DNA from 3 places in the Ectothiorhodospira sp. PHS-1 genome. Region 3 is predicted to be linked to each of the others. Evidence: predicted binding sites of a transcription regulator. Region 3 holds the regulator's gene; each other region holds the start of a gene.
What was found. Region 3 encodes FliA, which starts transcription of late flagellar genes. Its sites were predicted from a motif close to GCTAAAGTTNNNNNNNNNNCNGCCGATA; they were not measured.

Region 1 (6,182 bases), on a different contig from region 3:
TGCATCCGGTCCAGGCGGTCAAAGGCCTCCTCCGCGGGCAGCACATGCACCCGGATCTCTTCTCCCTCGTCGGCCAGGCCATGGATGCCTCCGGCCTCCCCCAGATCCGCGCGCGCCACGAACAGGGAAATCCGTTCCGAGGAACTGCCGGGCGTGGAATAGTAGTCATGGATGTGCACCAGTTCATCCAGCCGGCAGTCCGCCTCTTCCAGCGCCTCCCGGCGTGCCACGGATTCCGCCCGCTCTCCCGCGTCCATGAGGCCGGCGATGATCTCCATCAGCCAGGGACCGTGGGGCGACTCGATGGCGCCTACACGGAACTGCTCCACCAGTAGCACGACATCGCGTACCGGATCATAGGGCAGCACGCCGGCCGCATGACCACGGTCCAGGAGCTCCCGCTCAATGACCATCGGCTCTCCGCCTTCAAACCGGCCATGGGACAGACGCAACCGCCGCAGATGGAAGAACCCCCGGTACAGGTCTTCGAGCTTGAGTATTTCCCATTTCATGCAATCATCACCTATGAACGGCAAGGGTATCGGCACGCCCATCACACCATGACGCCGTGCTACCCCTCGGGCAAGCCCCAGACATCGAGTATACTGACAGCCATGAAAGACCTGCTCAAACTACTGGAATCCCTGATCGGCCGCGAGGCCACCGTGGACGGCATTCACTGCGAGGTGATCGAGATCCTGGAGGCCGGCCCCCGGGTGGTGGTGGGCCAGATGGATGGTGAACATGTGATCCAGCCGGACCAGCATGGCGAACCCCACCGGCGGGTACTGCAGACCTTCACCCTGCCGGTACTCAATGACGAGGCCACCGACATTCACCCCGTGATCATGACCATGGCGGGCGAACCCCTGTCGAGCCGGATCCGCGAGGCCCTGCTGGAACAGCATCGGCTACCCTGATCCATCAACCGCTACGGCTCCACCCTGCCCCGCAGGGCCTTGACCCTGCCCCGCTGAATCTTGCTCTCCAGACGCCGTTTTCGGGAAGCCAGGGTGGGACGGGTGGCCTTGCGCACCTTGACCGGCTTCATGGCCTCCAGGATCAGATCCTTCAGGCGGGCGAGCGCGTCCTCCCGGTTCTGTTCCAGGGTGCGAAAGCGTTGCGCCTTGATGATCACCACGCCCTCCTTGCTGATCCGCTGATCGGCCCGTTGCAGCAGTCGTTCCTTGTACACCCTCGGCAGGCTGGACCTGGGAATGTCAAAGCGAAGGTGTACTGCGGAAGACACCTTGTTCACGTTCTGCCCACCCGCCCCCTGGGCCCGGATCTGGGTCAGTTCGATTTCCCAGTCAGCCAGTGTCAAGCTATTGGAAATGATCAGCACGATGCCTTCCCGGGTCTTTTCCGATCGAGCCCTCAAGTCTGCGGCAAATCCGCCGATAGACTGATTGAGGGGCCTTGCAGGCGCCTCGGACACTCACGCAAAACCCAAAGGTTTTCATTATGGACGTCAACGCAATCGCCGCCCTGGCTACCCAGATGTCCCAGCAACAACTCGCGCAGGATGTCGGTACGGCGGTACTCAAGAAGGCCATCGACACCCAGGCCCAGGGTGCCCTGGCCCTGGTGGAGGCCCTGCCGGATGTGAGCAGTGCCGCACTCCCCCCCAACGTGGGCACCATCATCAATACCACGGCCTAAGCCGCATGTCAGGCCCCGCGGAGATCCGTCATGGGTCCCCGCGGGGTTAGCCACACACGCTTTCCCCCTATACCGAGAACATCGCCTCCAGGTCATGCCTGGAGTAGGCCTTGAAGGCCAGCAGGGTATTGGTCTTCTCCAGTCCCTCGATGGTCAGCAGATGGTGGGTCACCAGCTCGGCCAGATCATCGTTGCGCGGGACGCGGACGATGGCGATGAGGTCGTAATTGCCGCTCACCGAGAACACCTCGGATATCTCCTTCATGTCCGCCAGACGATCCGCGACCGCGTTGATCCGGCTGCGTTCCACATTCATGAGGATGATCGCTGTAACCATACTGACTGGCTCCTGCTGGCTTGTTTGGTCATCGGGAGCAGGCTAACCCGAACCGCCCCGCGGGTCCATGCCCCCGTGATGATTTAGGAGTAGCGGCTTCCGCTTATCCAGCTTGACGCCATGCGACTTCAGGACACAAGTTGGTTAACATGCGGCCATGTGTTGATAATCCCACCGAGGCGCGGATGTTCTTTCCCAAACTTCGCAGCATAGCCACCCCGCGGGTCATTACCTTGCCGGCCGACGCCACCCTGGCCCAGGCCGCGCAGCGTATGTATCACCACAACATCCGCGCCATCGTGGTCACCCATGGAAAGGGCTATCGACTCTTGCTCTCCAGTCTGCTGCTGCGGCTACAGATTCAAAATGTGCCCCTGACCACGCCCCTGAATCAACTGGATCTGCCGGAACCGGCCATCCTGCCTCCGGAGGAAAGTGTGCTGGAGGGCTTCAAGGCCATCCGCAACGAAGCCGAGCATATCTGCCTGGTCAACGGGGAAGGCAACCTGGAAGGCATCGTCAGCTACAGCGATCTGGCCGGCAGCCTGGACCCGGAACTGCTGGCCGAAAGTCAGAGCCTGGGACAACTGATTCAGGGCATGCAGCCCCTCACCGCGCCGGAAAACCAGTCCGTGCGGGAGGTGATGCAACGGATGGACCAGGGACGCTTCAGCGCCACCATCGTGCTCCGGGAAGACATCCCCGTGGGCATCCTCACCCAGCGGGATGTCATCCATCTGATCGATGCCAATGCCGATCTGAACCAGCCCGTCAGCCACTGCATGACGGCCCCCCTGAAAACCCTCGGCCAGGACACCACCATCTTCCAGGCCCTGCGCTTTTGCCGCCGGCATCGCATCAAGCGGGTGGTGGTGGTGGACGCCAACGATCGCTTCATCGGTCTGGTGGGACAACGGGACCTGGTCAGCCTGTATTACAACCGCTGGTTCAACCTGCTCAAGGAACATCAGCAACAACTGGATCGGCTCAATCAGGCACTGCGCCAGGCCAACCGAACCCTGTCCGGCCTCACCGATGAAGTGCCGGCAGGCCTGATGATCATCGACAATGACGGTATCGTCACCCGCATCAACCAGGCATTCACCGACATGCTCGGTTATACCCACACCGACGTGGTGGGGCATCAGGCACTGGACCTGTTCGGCTGTGCTCACGACCATGGTGGCCAGGATGGCCAACGCCACTGTGACCATGAACGACGCTGGATTCCGACGGCACATTGCCATGTACTCAAGGCCCTGAAGGAAGGTCAGCCCCATGAGGGGCGTGAGGTCATGATCCATCGGGAGGGCGGGCCGGTGGTGGTGGACCTCAAGGCCAAGCCCCTGGCGTCACAGGGTGGTTTTTTTCTGTTCCTGCAGACCGTCAACGAGACGGACCTCCATGTCCACCAGTTAAAGCAGGAACTGGATCTGTTCACCCAAGGGCCGGTCATGGCCTGTATCTGGTTACCAGAACCCCATTGGCCACTCCGGTACATCTCCCCCAATGTGACCGACATTCTGGGATATACCCCGCAAGAACTGCTGGCCGACCCATCCGGTTTCAAGGCACTGACCCATCCCGAAGATGTCGACCGGCTTGATCGGGAAGTCAAGGACTACCTGGCCCACCGGGCCACGGTGCTGGAACACCAGTATCGTTTGAAGAAGAAGGATGGTGAATACCGGCGCTTCTATGACTACAGCTTTGCCGATTATGACGCCCAGGGTCACCTCACGAGTCTGCGGGGCTATCTGGTGGACCAGACGGAGCAGCTGGAAATCCGCCACGCCCTGGAACAACAGGAAAAGCGGTTCCGGACCCTGTTCGAACTCTACCCCGATGCCACGCTCCTGATTGATCCGGACGACGGTAGCACACTGGCGTTCAACGCCATGGCGCACCGGCAATTGGGCTATACCGCCGAGGAATTCGCCCGGCTGCGCATCATCGACTACGAGGCACAGGAAACCCCCGCCGAGGTGGCCCGGCATGTGGAAAAAATCATGAGCCAGGGACGGGATGATTTTGAAACCCGACATCGACGCAAGGATGGTACCCTCATCGACGTCCAGGTCAGCGTCACCCTGCTCTCCTTTGCCGAGCAACCCTGCATGCTGGCGGTGTTTCGTGACGTCACCCGGCAAAAACTGGCGGAAAGCCGTCTGCAGGACAATCAATATCGTTTGCAACTGGCCACGGAAGCCGCCGGACTGGGTATCTGGGATTACGACATCAAGCACGACTGCCTGCTCTGGGATCCGCGCATGTACCACCTCTACGGCGTCGATCCTGAGACATTCAAGGGTAGGTTTGCCGACTGGGAGACCCTGGTCCTGCCCGAGGCCCTGCCGACGATCCAGACCGCCTTCCAGGATCTGGTCCAACGGGACACCCCGTTTGATGCACAGGTACAGATCCGCCGCCCGTCCGACGGTGCGATTCGCACCCTACGGGGCATGGCCCGGGTGATCCGTGACGCCCAGGGCCGGGCCGTGCGCGTGGTGGGCGTCAATGAGGACATCACCGACCGCATTCTGGCCCAACGCAAGCTTGCCGCAGAAGAAATCAAGTTCCGCACCCTGTTTGAACTGTCACCGGTGGGGATTGCCATGAACGACTTCCACACCGGGGAATTTCTGGAATTCAATCGGGCCGTCAATGAACCGGCCCACTATACCCCCGAAGAATTTCGCCAGCTCAGTTACTGGGAACTGACACCGGAGAAATATCTGCCCGACGAGCAGCGGATGCTGGAGTCCATGAACACGACCGGGCGCTACGGCCCCTTCGAAAAGGAATACATCCGCAAGGACGGCAGTCGCTATCCGGTGCTGCTCAACGGTTTCAAGACCACCACACCCGAGGGCAGGGAGGTCATCTGGTCCATCATCCAGGACATCTCACCCATCAAGCAGGCCCAGCAGGAGATCAGGGATCGGGAGGAACGTCTTCGGCAACTGGCCGCCCAGAGCCGCAGCGTCACCTGGGAAGTGGATGCGCAAGGCCTGTACGTCTATGTGAGCCCGGTGGCAGAGACCGTCTGGGGCTATGCCCCGGAAGAACTGATGGGACGGGTCTACTTTTACGACCTGCATCCGGAACCGGTCCGGGAAGCTTTCAAGGCGGAATCGTTTCAAGCCCTCAGCCGCCGTGAAATATTCCGAGGATACCTCAATCCCGTGGTCCACAAGCAGGGACATACCCTGTGGATGTCCACCCATGCATTCCCCCTCGTGGATGAAAACGGCGCCCTTCTGGGTTACCGGGGCAGTGACATGGACGTCACCGAGGCCACCCATGCCAGACAGGCCCTGGAACACGAGCGGGAGCGCTTCAGGGGCATCTTCGAACAAACCGGCAATGGCGTCGCCGTGTTTGAGCCGACCGATAATGGACAGGATTTCATCTTCACCGATTACAATCCCACCGCCGAGCGAATGGATCAGACCCGGCGGGAAGATGTCATCGGTCGCCGGGTCACGGCATGTTTTCCCGGTGTTGAAGACATGGGATTGCTGGAAGCCCTGCGCCAGGTGGCCCGCACCGGAGACAGCGCCTACCTGCCGATTTCCTTCTATAGCGACGGCGAACTCACGGCCTGGCGCGAGAACACCCTGTTCAAGCTCTCCTCCGGCGAAGTGGTCGCCGTCTACAACGATCTTACCCACATCAAACAGGCCCAGGAAACCGCCGAGCGGGCCAATCAGGCCAAGAGCCAGTTCCTGGCCAACATGAGCCACGAGATTCGCACCCCCATGAATGCGGTGATCGGCCTGAGTGAACTGCTGCTGGACACCCCTCTGAGCGAAAAGCAACGGGATTATCTGGGCAAGATCCGGGACTCCTCCCGCATGCTCCTTGGCATCATCAACGACATTCTGGATTTTTCCAAGATCGAGGCCGACAAGCTGGAACTGGAGCGCCATGGCTTTCGCATCGAGGATCTGCTGGAGCAGATGCGGACCCTGTTTGCGTCGGTGGCCGACAACGCGGGCATCGAACTGGTATTCGAGCTGGAGATCCGGGAACCGGTCACGGTTGAGGGAGACGCCCTGCGTCTGGGACAGATACTCACCAATCTGCTCAGCAATGCCATCAAGTTTACGGAGCAGGGTCAGGTAGTGCTGTCCATCCGCCAACTGGGCTGCACCGACGACCATCTGCGCCTGCACTTCCA
Region 2 (6,182 bases), on a different contig from region 3:
AATCCCACCTGACCGGCCCGCAGCATGGCCCGCTGATCCTCGGTAAGACCGCCCAGGGAACGCCCCAGCAACTGAACCTCGCCGTCCGTGGGCAGGTCCAACCCCGCCAGCAGGCCCAGCAGGGTGGACTTGCCCGAACCGGAAGCACCGACGATGGCCACCACCTCGGCATTTGCCACCGTCAGGTCCACACCCTTTAGAATGGCAAGTTCACCACCCGGGCCATGAACGGATTTGACCAGACCGCTTGCCGACACCACGGCGGCAGAGGATTGAGACACCATGGGATCACGACTCCTTTTTTTTCTGTGCTTGTTGTGCCTACCCGCCGCGGCGGCGGCCGAACGTCCTGCCCTGCTGATCATGGGTGACAGCCTGAGTGCTGCCTGGGGCATCCCCGTGGAACAGGGCTGGGTGGCCCTGCTGGAACGGCGCCTGGAGGAAAGCGGTCAGGCCTGGACCGTGGTCAACGCCAGCATCAGCGGGGAGACCAGCCGCGGCGGCCTGACCCGCCTGCCCCGCGCCCTGGAACGGCACCAGCCCGAGCTGGTGATCATCAGCCTTGGCGGCAATGACGGATTGCGGGGCATCGCCCTGGGCGAAATCCGGGAGAACCTGTCCCGCATGATCCGACTGAGCCGGGACAGCGGCGCACAGGTACTGCTGGTGGGGATTCAGGTGCCGCCCAACTTGGGCAGACATTTTACCGAGAGGTTCCACCGGATCTACCATGAACTGGCCGAGGAATATCAGGTTCCGCTGGTGCCGTTCCTGCTGGAGGGGGTGGCCCTGGAGCCGGACCTGATGCAGGCGGACGGCATCCACCCCACCGCCGAGGCCCAGCCGATCATGCTGGACACGGTATGGACGGTGCTGGAGGCGGTGCTGGAATAGCCGGACGTCTCAGCGAGGCAACAGCCGGGCCGGCAGTTCCGACACCGACCGCAGGGTCAGATCCGGTGGCGAGCCGCCGCTCTCCCAGGCCAGGGAACGGGGATTGACCCAGGCGGTACGCATCCCCACCCGGGCCGCGCCACGCACATCCCGCTCCGCGTCATCCCCCACGTGCAGGGTCTCGGACGCAGCCACGCCGGCCTCGTCCAGGGCGGCGGTGAAAATCCGCGCCGATGGCTTGGCGGCCCCGGCGGCAGCGGAGGTGATCACGAAATCGAACCGATCACCGATGCCGATGTGATGCACGCAGGCATTGCCGTTGGTGATGGCGCCGATGCGGAAATGCCCCCGCAGACGATCCAGGGTCTCCAGCACGTCATCGTAGAGGGACACCTGGTTGCGGGCCTCCCAGAACACCCGGAACGCCGGTTCCACCAGTTCGTCCCCATAGCCCGACTGGGCCGCCAGGATGCGCAACCAGTGCTTGCGCAGCCGGGTCATGTCGTAGTGCAGGTGCCGGCGTTCGGCAAACCAGGCCTGACGGTGACGGATCATGGCCTCCAGGCCATGACGCTCGGCAATGCGTGGATAGTGAACCCCGAGCCAGTCATGAAAGACCCGTTCCGCGTTCTGGATCACCGGGGCACAGTCCCACAGGGTGTCATCCAGGTCGAAGGTGATGCAGCGTATGTTCATCCCGCAAGCATACCCAGTTGCGCGGTCGGAATACAGCCACGGCTAAATCCTGAATCGCTCCACCGAACTCCTGAGTTCGGCCGCCAGACGGGCCAGATCATGGGCGGCCTGGGCGGTTTCCTGGGCCCCGGAGGAGACGTCATGACCGCTCTCGCTGATGCGCACCACATTCTGGTTGATGTCCTCGGCCACGACGCTCTGTTCCTCCGCCGCGCTGGCGATCTGTCCGCTCATGTCGGTGATGGTGCCCACCGCGGCGACGATGGTGCGCAGGGACTTGTCCGCCTCGCCGGCTCCGGCCGAGGTGTCCTCCGCCCGCTTGCGGCCCGACTGCATCACCTGCACGGCGGCCCTGGCGCCATCCTGCAGCGTCTTGATCATGGACTCGATCTCCCGGGTGGAGGTCTGGGTCCGGCTGGCCAGGGTGCGCACCTCGTCCGCCACCACCGCAAACCCGCGTCCCTGCTCCCCGGCCCGGGCGGCCTCGATGGCCGCGTTCAGGGCCAGCAGGTTGGTCTGCTCGGCAATGCCCTGGATGACGTCCAACACCGCCCCGATCTTCTCGCTGTCCGCCTCCAGCTTCTGGATCACGTCGGCGGCGCGGCTGATCTCATCCGCCAGTTCCTGGATGGCCCGGATGGCCTGGGTCGAGATGGCCTGGGATTCGCGGGATTCGTCGTTGGCCTTCGCCGCGGCCGCCGATGCCTCCGAGGCACTACGAGCGACCTCGACCACGGTGGCCGTCATCTCGTTCATGGCCGTGGCCACCAATTCCGTCTGGGACTGCTGCTCACCGACGCGACGCAAGGTCTGATCCGTCACCGTGGAAAGCTGTTCCGATGCCGCCGCCAGCTGGGCGGCGGCACCACTCACCTGTCCCAGAATGTTACGGAAACTGTCCCCCATGTCGTTGAAGGCACGAGCGACCCGAGCCAGTTCGTCATTTCCTTCGACCGGCACCCTGACCTGGAGATCCCCCTGGGCCATGCGACCGCTGGCAGTGACCAACTGGTCCATGGAGGCAGTGATCCGTCTCATGAGGAACCACCCGGTCGCCCCCGTGACGGACACACCCAGCAACAGGATCAGTATCATTCCGTTCTGAATGCGCTGGTGAAACACCAGGGATTCATCGTAAACCTGCCGCCCCACCTCCAGCTGAAGGTTCATCATTTCCCGCAGAATGTCCGTGGTCTGCTGATAAGTGCCGGCCAGATCACCCATCACGATTCGCTCACCTTCCTGCCAGTTCCAGGATTGCAAGGCACCCACCACCGGATCGAATCCCCGGCGCTGAAGCTCGCTGCGCCGGGCGTCGAAACTGCTCGCCAGCTGGGCTTCACGGGGAGTGAGATAAGTCTGCATGTACTCCGCCCAGATCCCGTCCATGGCCCGCTGATTCTCCCGGACCCGGGCGATGGCTGCGTCGATCACTTCCTGCCTGGGGTCACTCAGTGCCATCCGCAGGCTCATGCGGGAACTCATCAGCATTTCGCTGATGGATCCCAACTGTCCCATAGGCACCAGCCTGTCGTCGTAAACGGTCTTGAGCTGTCGTTCCACCTGAGTCATGCCCATCAGCCCCACGAACGCGACACCCGCCATCAGGAGGATGCCTGTCAGGATCATGAAAATGAGGCGCTGGCGGACGGTCAGATGGATTCCCATGACATGCTCCTTGAGTGTGGCTGCCTTTGACCTGGAGGAGATCGCTCCTCCAAGGCAAAAGAACGATCATAGACAATGTCGGCCAACACGGGCATTACTTGAACAGGGTCCGGTCATGGATCTGTATCGGGCGTTACATACTTAGAAGGAATTGATAGACTTGCCCCTCGCTGATTCAGTAACAATGGAGAGACGACACCATGAAGACCACAGCAAGGGCACTGATCGCCGGACTGGCACTGACTTTGGCCGCGGGTACCGCGTGGGCCGTGGAAGCGGATGATGCCATCGAGTATCGCAAGGCCGTGTTCCAGGTCTTCAAGTGGAACATGGGGCCCATGGGCGCCATGGCCCAGGGCGACAGACCCTTTGACCGCGAGGTCCTGGCCAAGCATGCCGAACAGATGGCCCGCACCGCCGATCTGCCCTGGCAGGGTTATGTGGACGGTTCCGATCTGGGTGACACCGCCTCCAAGCCGGAAGTGTGGACCAACCGCGCCCGCTTCGATGAGCTGGCCCGCAATTTCGAGGCTCAGGCCGCCCGTCTGCTGGAGGTGGTGAACAGTGATGCCGGCGAGCGCGAGATCCGCATGGAGATCGGTCGCCTGGGTCAGGCCTGCCGGACCTGTCACGATGATTTCCGGATTTCCCGCCGCTGATCCGGGAGGCAGGGGGGCCGCCCCCCTGCCATGCCCGAGGGGAAACCCTCCGGCATCAGGGAATGTAGGTGATCCCCGCCCACACCAGAGCGGAACAGACCGCCAGCAGCAGCACCGCCCACCACACGTTGGCAAACTTCACATCCTCGGCCCCGTACCAGGTCACCCGCTTGCGCCCGGTGATCATGGGCAGGATCAGGTTATCCCGCTTCAGCAGCCAGTACAGCAGCACGGCCGTGACATGGATGCCCACCATGATCAGGATCAGGTCGAAGTTGAGCTTGTGCAGACCGGTCAGCCAGTCACTGGTGGACGAAGACACCATGCGGGCGAAGGGTCCCCGGTTGAAGATCTGATCATTGGCAAACAGACCGGTGAAGGACTGGAACATCAAAAGGCCCAGCATGATCATCACCGCCCAGCCCCCCATGGGATTGTGACCGGGATGCCGATGGCCGTCGCCGGTGAACAGGCCCTTGAAATACTGGAACACCGTCACCGGACCGGCGAGAAAATCCGAGAAGCGGGCCGACCGGGTCCCCATCACCCCCCAGAGGATCCGGAACAGCAGCAGGGCGATCAGTGCGTATCCCAGCCACATGTGCCAATGCAGGGTCATCACGTCCCGGCTGGTGTACCACAGCCCGAACAGCAGGATCACCAGGGACCAGTGAAAGAGCCGAGTGGGCAGATCCCAGATCCGGATGATCTTGCCGTAATGTCTTGCATACCCCTTGTCCATGAAACCTCCCGATGGCAGTCGTCACAGCCGACCATACCAAAAACAGCGGCTGAAAGTACCTCAATACCCCGTCATCTCCACATAGCCCCGTCCGGTCACCTCGCCTGCCTCCAGCACATCCACCGCCCCTTCCCAGTAACGCACCGAAAGATCCATCTCCTGATCCGGACGCACCGCCCGGATCTCCATTACCCGCCCCTGCACCGGCAGATGCAAGGGTAATGTGCCCTGGCCTGGAGTGCGCCAGAGATGGCCGCGCGCATGCTGGCGCTTTACGGCGAAGTCAGTCACGGCGCCCGGGTTGACGGGCTGTCACGAGACATTCCGTAGCGCCGGACGGATTGCTATAATCGACCGCCCTGCACCCAGAGGCGGCCGATGCCCATGGCGCCGTCCCCGGTTCCCGTAACACGCATCGCTTGAGCGACCCTCCCCCGTGCCATCCGTTGCCGCGGATGGAGTGTGTCCTTGGCGGAGGCTGCCGATGGAGTTGGAATTCGAACAATACCTGCCCGAGATCCGCGAACTCCTGGCGCGGGACGATCACGAGGCCCTGCGCCGTACCCTGGACTCCATGCGCATCCAGGACATCGCCCATGTGCTGATGGCCCTGGAAGATGATGCCGTGGAACGGGTTTTCAACGCCCTTGCCCGCGGCCGCAAGGTGGACGTCTTTTCCTACCTGGATCCCCATCACCAGCACGCCCTGCTGGACCGCATCGCCCAGGCCGATGCCCGCCATATCCTGTCGGAGATGCTGCCCGACGACCTCACCGCCCTGCTGGAGGATCTGCCCCGGGACGAGGTGCGCCGGCTGCTGCGGCTGTTGCCCTTTCGCGCCATCCGCCGTGCCCTCACCCTGCTGGACTACCCGGATAACAGCGTCGGGCGCCTGATGACCCCCGAGTTCGTCGCCGTGGCGGCGGACTGGTCCATCCAGGACAGTCTGGACTTCATCCGGGTGCAGAAGGCACGGGGCGAGATGGCCAACGTGATCTTCGTCATCGATGACGAGCGTCGCCTGCTGACCAGCATTCCCCTGGGGCGTTTCGTCATGGGCCGGGCCGACGAGCCGGTCTCCAGCCTGGGCACCGAGCCCATGATCACCCTTTCCGTCAACGCGGATCGGGCCGAGGCGGTCCGGTTGATCCAGCACTATGACCTGGAAGTGCTGCCGGTCACCGACGATGACGGGGTGCTGCTGGGCATCGTCACCGTGGATGACGTGATGGACGTGGTGAAGGAAGAAACCACCGAGGACTTCCACAAGCTGGGCTCGGTGGGCGCCCTCAACCTGAGCCTGCGGGATGCCCGGCCTTCGCTGCTCTACCGCAAGCGCATCGGCTGGCTGCTGGTGCTGGTGTTCCTGAACATGTTCGGCGGCATCGCCATCGCCAGTTTCGAGGACACCATCTCGGCGGTGGTGGTGCTGGTGTTCTTCCTGCCCCTGATCATCGCCTCCGGCGGCAACGCGGGGGCCCAGGCCTCCACCCTGATGGTCCGGGCCATGGCCACGGGAGACG
Region 3 (6,182 bases):
TCTCCTCGAATTTCTTCGGCAGGAAGTCCACCGCCCCGGCCTCCAGGGCGTCCAGGGTGGCCTTGGCCCCTTCGGTGGTGATGGAGGAAAACATGAGGATCGGTACCGGACGACGGGCCATGATGCGCCTGACGGCGGTGATGCCGTCCATCACCGGCATCTCGATATCCATGGTAATCACGTCCGGGCTCAGACTGGCGGCCAGTTCCACCGCCTCCTGGCCGTTGCCGGCGGTCCCCACCACCTCAATGGACGGATCGGCATTCAGGATTTCCACGATGCGGCGCCGGAAAAATCCGGAATCGTCCACCACCAGCACGCGAACCGCCATCAAGTCTCTCCATCTTTTTCAGGTCATGGGCCCTCGCGTCCGGATTGATCGGGATGTTGCGAGAGCAGATCAGATCAATGCCTTCTGGCGTAATTCTTCAAAAGCCCAGGTACGTCAAGAATCAGCGCAATGCCCCCATCGCCGGTGATGGTCGCACCCGCCAGACCGGGAACGCCGTGCAGCATATCGCCCAGGGGCTTGATGACCACCTCTTCCTGGCCGATCAGGCTGTCCACCACAAAGCCCACGCGCTGATTACCGCTGAACACCACCACCACATGCCCCATGCCCCGGTATTCATCGCTGCTGCCGGGCACAAGCCACCGCCGTAGATAGTAAAGCGGCAAGGAGCGATTACGCACCATGATGACCTCCTGGTCGTCCACGCGGTTGGTTCGGGACAGATCCAGGTCGAAAATTTCACTCACATTGGCCAACGGCAGGGCAAAACGCTGCCGGCCCAGCACCACCATCAAGGTGGGCAGGATGGCCAGGGTCAGCGGTAGCCGGATGCTCAGGATACTGCCCTTACCCGGTTCGGAAGTGACTTCCACCCGCCCATTGAGCTGGGCAATCCGAGTCTTGACCACATCCATGCCGACACCGCGGCCGGAAACGTCGGAAATCTCGGTCTTGGTGGAAAATCCCGCCCTGAAGATGAGATTGAAGGCATCGTGATCGGAAAGCCGTGACGCCGCATCTTCATCCATCAGTCCCTTTTCCACCGCCTTCCCGCGCAACACCTCCGGGTCCATGCCCTTGCCGTCATCGGAGATGGTCAGCAGGATATGATCACCCTCCTGGGCCGCGGACAGGACCACATGACCGGCACGGGGCTTACCGGCGGCCAGGCGCTCCTCCGGCGACTCGATGCCGTGATCGACCGCATTTCGCACCAGATGCACCAGGGGGTCTGCCAAGGCCTCCACCAGATTCTTGTCAAGATCGGTGTCCTCCCCCCACAGCTCCAGGTTGACCTCCTTTTTCAGACTGCGGGCCAGATCCCGGACCACCCGGGGAAAACGCCCAAACACCTTCTTGATCGGCTGCATCCGGGTCTTCATCACCGCGGCTTGCAAATCCGCCGTGACCACATCCAAATTGGTCACGGCCTTGGATACCTGTTCATCCCGCATCCGGGAGCGCAGGGTCGCCAGGCGGTTGCGCACCAGCACCAGTTCCCCCACCAGATTCATGATGTCATCCAGACGTTTGGTATCCACCCGGACCGACGTGTCGGCCAGAGCGGCCGGCTTGGCTCCCTTGTCGACGCCACCGACCGGCGTCTCCGCCGGTGCAGGTCTGGCGGCAGAAAGCGACGGCGCGCCGGCCGGTATCACGGGTTTAGGCGCCGCCCCCTTGCCATGGAGATTGTCCAGCAGGTTTTCGAACTCGTCATCGGTGATGATGTCCCCCGCTCCCTGGGGGGATGCCGGCTGGGTAGCGGCCGAACCCGGCCTCCTGCCCTGCAGTTCGTCCAGAAGCTGGTCGAATTCTTCATCGCTGATGGTGTCGCCACCCGCCTGCTCCTGGCCACCGGACACGGGTGGTGGTGGCGCGGCCGGGATCGGCCGCGGACCGCCATTCTGCTTCTGGTCCTGCAAGGCGTCCAGCAGGGCCTCAAACTCCTCATCCGTGATATCGCCCCCCTGCAGTTCCCCCGATGGCGATGCGGGCGGGGGCGGAGGCTCGGGTGCCACGGGGACAACCGGAGGGGGCGGCACCGATGCCTCTTCCTCTCCCTCGGGTAGCGCCAGGGGTTCCAGGGCCGCCATCAGCTGATCCGGCGCGGGTGCCGGTTGCGTGCCGGAGCGCACCTCGTCGAACATCCGGTTCAGCACATCAACCACCTGAAGAATGATATCCATCAGGTTGCTGTCCACACTGCGCTGGCCCTGACGCAGCAGGTTGAAGACATCCTCCGCGCGATGGCAGATCTTGACCAGGTTGTCCAGACTCAGGAATCCGGCCCCACCCTTAATGGTATGAAAGCTGCGAAAGACCGCATTGAGCAGGTCCTTGTCGCTGGGGGTCTGCTCCAGCTGCACCAGCTGCTCGCTCAGACCCTCCAGCAATTCACCGGCCTCAACCAAAAAGTCCTGCAGGATTTCGTCGTCGGTATCCAGACTCATGTCCGTCTCTCACGCCCGGTGCAAACGCACCCTGATACTCCGGTTTGGCGGCCGGAACGGCAAAACCTGAAACCGGCGGAGGCTCCGATGACAGGTCCGGCCTTAGAATCCAAGACTGGACAGCAGGTCATCCACATCGTCCTGGCTTTTCACCACGTCGCCATGGTCCGAAGTCCCCTTGACTGCGGGACCACCCGGCTGAATGTCCGCTTCCCTGTCCTTGCCCTCCGGCGTGGACAGGCGCTTGCCGGAAATGCGCACCAGCCCCACCAGGTTATCCTCCAGGTCCTGTACCAGGGTCATGACACGACGAATGACCTGCCCTGTGAGATCCTGGAAATCCTGGGCCATCAGCACTTCCGACAGCTGGCCGCGCAGGATCTCCGCGTCCCGTTCCGTATCCTGGAGAAAATCGGCCAGGGCCTGGCTCACCGACCGGAACTCGTCCACGGACATTTCCCGCTGACGGAAGCGGGCCCAGTCGGCCGCCAATGTGCGAGCGCGCTCAGCCAGCATTTCCGAGACCGGCAAGGCATCCTCCACGGCATTGAGGGTGCGATGGGCTGCCTGATCGGTCATGGCGACCACGTAGTTCAGACGTTCCTTGGCATCGGGGATGTCCTGATGCGTCAGTTCGGAGAGCCGGGAGTCCAGACGGAAGCTGTTCAGAGCCTCGTGCAGATCCCGGGTCAGCTTGCCCAGTTCCTGGAACAGCAGACTCTCGTGCATACGCCCCATCTCCTCGATGAGTCGCCCTGCCCCTTCCTCGTCTCCCGACTCCATGAGCGTGACCAGCTCACGGGCGCGTTCCAGCTGCTGCTGCCTGAACAGGGCTTCTTTACCGTCTTCCTGATTCTCCATGACGTTGCTCACCCTTTTTCCTGAAGCCGCTCGAAGATCTTATTGATCTTCTCCTTCAGGGTTTCTGCGGTGAAAGGTTTGACGATGTAGCCATTGACGCCGGCCTGGGCCGCTTCCACAATCTGCTCACGCTTGGCTTCCGCCGTCACCATGAGGACGGGCATGTCCTTGAGGCGGGGATCGGCACGCACAGCCCGCAGAAGATCGATGCCGGGCATGCCGGGCATGTTCCAGTCGGTGACCAGGAAGTCATAGTTACCGTTCTGCAGCATGGGCAGCGCAGTATTGCCGTCATCGGCTTCGGCGGTATTGTTGTATCCAAGATCCCGCAGCAAATTCTTGATAATGCGGCGCATCGTGGAAAAATCATCCACGATGAGGATCTTCATGTTCTTGTCCACAATAACCTCCCGATTAAACACACACCGAAGAAGGATCCCCTACCGGGGCGCTTCGGCATTCAAAAATCAATTCCACCGGCAAGGCGGAATCAGACCCGCTCCCCGTCGGCCACCCAATCGGCCATGCGGGCCCGGAGACGAAGCAGCGCCTGACCATGGATCTGGCAGACCCGGGACTCACTGACACCGAGCACTTCACCGATCTCCCGCAGGTTCAGTTCGTCATCATAATACAGCGAAAGGATCAAACGCTCCCGCTCTGGCAAGGTATTGACATGCTCGGCCAGGGCAGTGTGAAAGTCCATTCGGGTGATGGACTCCAGGGGCGTCAGCCCCTGGGCAGGGAGGAAATTGTCCACATCGCCATCCCCATCACAAAGATCGTCAAAACCCAGCACCCGGCTGCCGACGGCATCCCGCAGCATGTCGTGATAGGTATCCAGGTCCACCTCCAGGGCGGCCGCGATTTCCGCACCGCTAGCCTCGCGCCCTTCCCGGTTTTCAATTTCCCGGATTACCTCGCTGATGCGCCGGGCATTGCGATGCACGGAGCGGGGGGTCCAGTCACTGCGACGGACCTCGTCCAGCATGGCGCCACGGATCCGGATACCGGCATAGGTCTCGAAACTGGCCCCCTGGGAAGGGTCATAGTGATGGGCAGCCTCCAGCAGACCGATGACCCCGGACTGGATCAGGTCTTCCACCTGCACGTTGGCAGGCAGGCGGGCGAGCAGATGGTAAGCGATTCGCTTGACCAGGGCGACATGCTCATCCACCAGTCGAGTATGGTCTGACTCCGCGCTGGCATACATGGCTATGACACTGATGTGACTGGCTCCAGGTCGTTTCGACCGCTATTGATCAACCTTTCCACAAAGAATTCGATCCCCCCCCGGGAGTTACGGGGCATGGGCCATTGATCGATGCGACCGGCAATGGCGCGAAAGGCGCGGGCCGAGGGACTGGAGGGATAGGCCTCCAGCACGGTCTGCCGGCGCTGCACGGCCTTGCGCAACAGGTCGTCATGAGGAATTGCGCCGATGTAATCGAGGATCACGTCCTCCAGAAAACGATCGCAGACGGACACCAACTTACGAAACAGGCTCCGTCCTTCGTCCTCATTGTCGTTGCGGACCATGTTGGCCAGGATGCGAAACCGCATCAGGCCGTGATCCCGGTGCAATACCTTGATCAGGGCATAGGCATCAGTGATGGAGGCCGGCTCGTCGCACACCACCACCAGCACTTCCTGGGCCGCCCGGCAAAACCGGGTCACGCTGTCATGCAGGCCGGCCGCGGTATCCACCACCAGCACATCCAGGGGCTGGGACAACCCGCTGAAGGCACGGATGATACCGACATGCTGCGCCGGCTCCAGATCCGCCATGCGGGCGATGCCCGAGGCCGCCGGTACGATCAGCATGCCGGAGGGGCCTTCCAGCAACACCTCTTCCAGCGTGTTCTCGCCGTTGAGCACATGATACAGGTTGGCCTTGGGCTGCAACCCCAGCAGCACGTCCACGTTGGCCAGTCCCAGATCCGCATCCAGCAGCATCACCCGCTTGCCGCCCTGAGCCAGGGCTGCGGAGAGGTTCACCGACACATTGGTCTTGCCCACCCCGCCCTTGCCGCTGGACACCGCCAGCACGCGCACGGGGGACACTGCATCCGCCGTCGAGGATAACCGGGCCATATTGGGCTCACTGGCTGGAGGCATGGACATACCTGGCGTTGGGCTGGTTGATGGGCTCACGGAACATGGGAGAAACCATCTGGGCCTGACGGGCATCCGCCCGCTCGACACCCGCATCCACCATTCTGGCGGCAGTGGCCACCAGTCGGGCGGCGCGGGCCGGACGCAGGTCGTCAGGGATGCGCTGACCCTCGCTGACGAAGGTCAGCGGCAAGCCGGCCCGAATCAGGGTCGACAGGGCCTCGCCCAGCGAAGTGGCTTCATCCACCTTGGTCAGTACGCATCCCTCCGGCTGCAATCGGGCAAAGGATTTCACGGTCTCCGTCATCACGGCTTTCTGCACATTGGCGGCCATCACCAGCAGCGTCCTGGCGGAAGGCAGCGCCGTCAGGGATTCCAGTTCGGCCAGCAGTTTCATATCCCGCTGATTGGTACCCGCCGTATCAATGATGACCAGTCGCTTGGATTTCAACCCCTCTAGCATATCGCCCAACTGGCGCGCTGTCTGCGCCAGATAGACGGGAACCTCAAGGATCTGACCAAAGGTCTGCAACTGACGATGAGCGCCGATACGATAAGCATCCGTGGTGATCAGGGCCACCGAATCATGGCCGTGCCTGAGGCTCTGTAACGCCGCCAGCTTGGCCACCGTCGTAGTCTTCCCAACGCCGCTCGGACCCACCAGCGTGATGATGCCGGCCTGATCCAGGATGCCGTCCGGGGTCACCGCCAGGCGACCGGACAACTGGGTCAAGGCCTCCTGC

Region 1: a site for FliA is predicted at 1,376-1,403, ahead of ECTPHS_RS00610 (YjfB family protein). Genes of this name have one in related genera too.
Region 2: a site for FliA is predicted at 3,335-3,362, ahead of ECTPHS_RS03585 (methyl-accepting chemotaxis protein). Genes of this name have one in related genera too.

What each region holds. Positions count from the first base shown of each region.
Region 1 covers NZ_AGBG01000001.1:129,726-135,907, reverse strand. The annotation lists gene ECTPHS_RS00625 (NUDIX domain-containing protein) at 1-512, opposite strand, end outside; gene ECTPHS_RS00620 (hypothetical protein) at 615-920, shown strand; gene arfB (alternative ribosome rescue aminoacyl-tRNA hydrolase ArfB) at 932-1,348, opposite strand; gene ECTPHS_RS00610 (YjfB family protein) at 1,465-1,662, shown strand; gene ECTPHS_RS00605 (Lrp/AsnC family transcriptional regulator) at 1,730-1,999, opposite strand; gene ECTPHS_RS00600 (PAS domain S-box protein) at 2,185-6,182, shown strand, end outside.
Region 2 covers NZ_AGBG01000005.1:111,301-117,482, forward strand. The annotation lists gene ECTPHS_RS03570 (ABC transporter ATP-binding protein) at 1-284, opposite strand, end outside; gene ECTPHS_RS03575 (arylesterase) at 283-894, shown strand; gene ECTPHS_RS03580 (HAD family hydrolase) at 904-1,590, opposite strand; gene ECTPHS_RS03585 (methyl-accepting chemotaxis protein) at 1,633-3,258, opposite strand; gene ECTPHS_RS03590 (cytochrome c) at 3,459-3,917, shown strand; gene ECTPHS_RS03595 (cytochrome b/b6 domain-containing protein) at 3,973-4,659, opposite strand; partial or broken gene ECTPHS_RS14160 (lipocalin family protein) at 4,720-4,905, opposite strand; gene mgtE (magnesium transporter) at 5,144-6,182, shown strand, end outside.
Region 3 covers NZ_AGBG01000007.1:58,767-64,948, forward strand. The annotation lists gene ECTPHS_RS04565 (chemotaxis response regulator protein-glutamate methylesterase) at 1-331, opposite strand, end outside; gene ECTPHS_RS04570 (chemotaxis protein CheA) at 406-2,463, opposite strand; gene ECTPHS_RS04575 (protein phosphatase CheZ) at 2,566-3,324, opposite strand; gene cheY (chemotaxis response regulator CheY) at 3,333-3,725, opposite strand; gene ECTPHS_RS04585 (RNA polymerase sigma factor FliA) at 3,815-4,537, opposite strand; gene ECTPHS_RS04590 (MinD/ParA family protein) at 4,540-5,418, opposite strand; gene flhF (flagellar biosynthesis protein FlhF) at 5,426-6,182, opposite strand, start outside.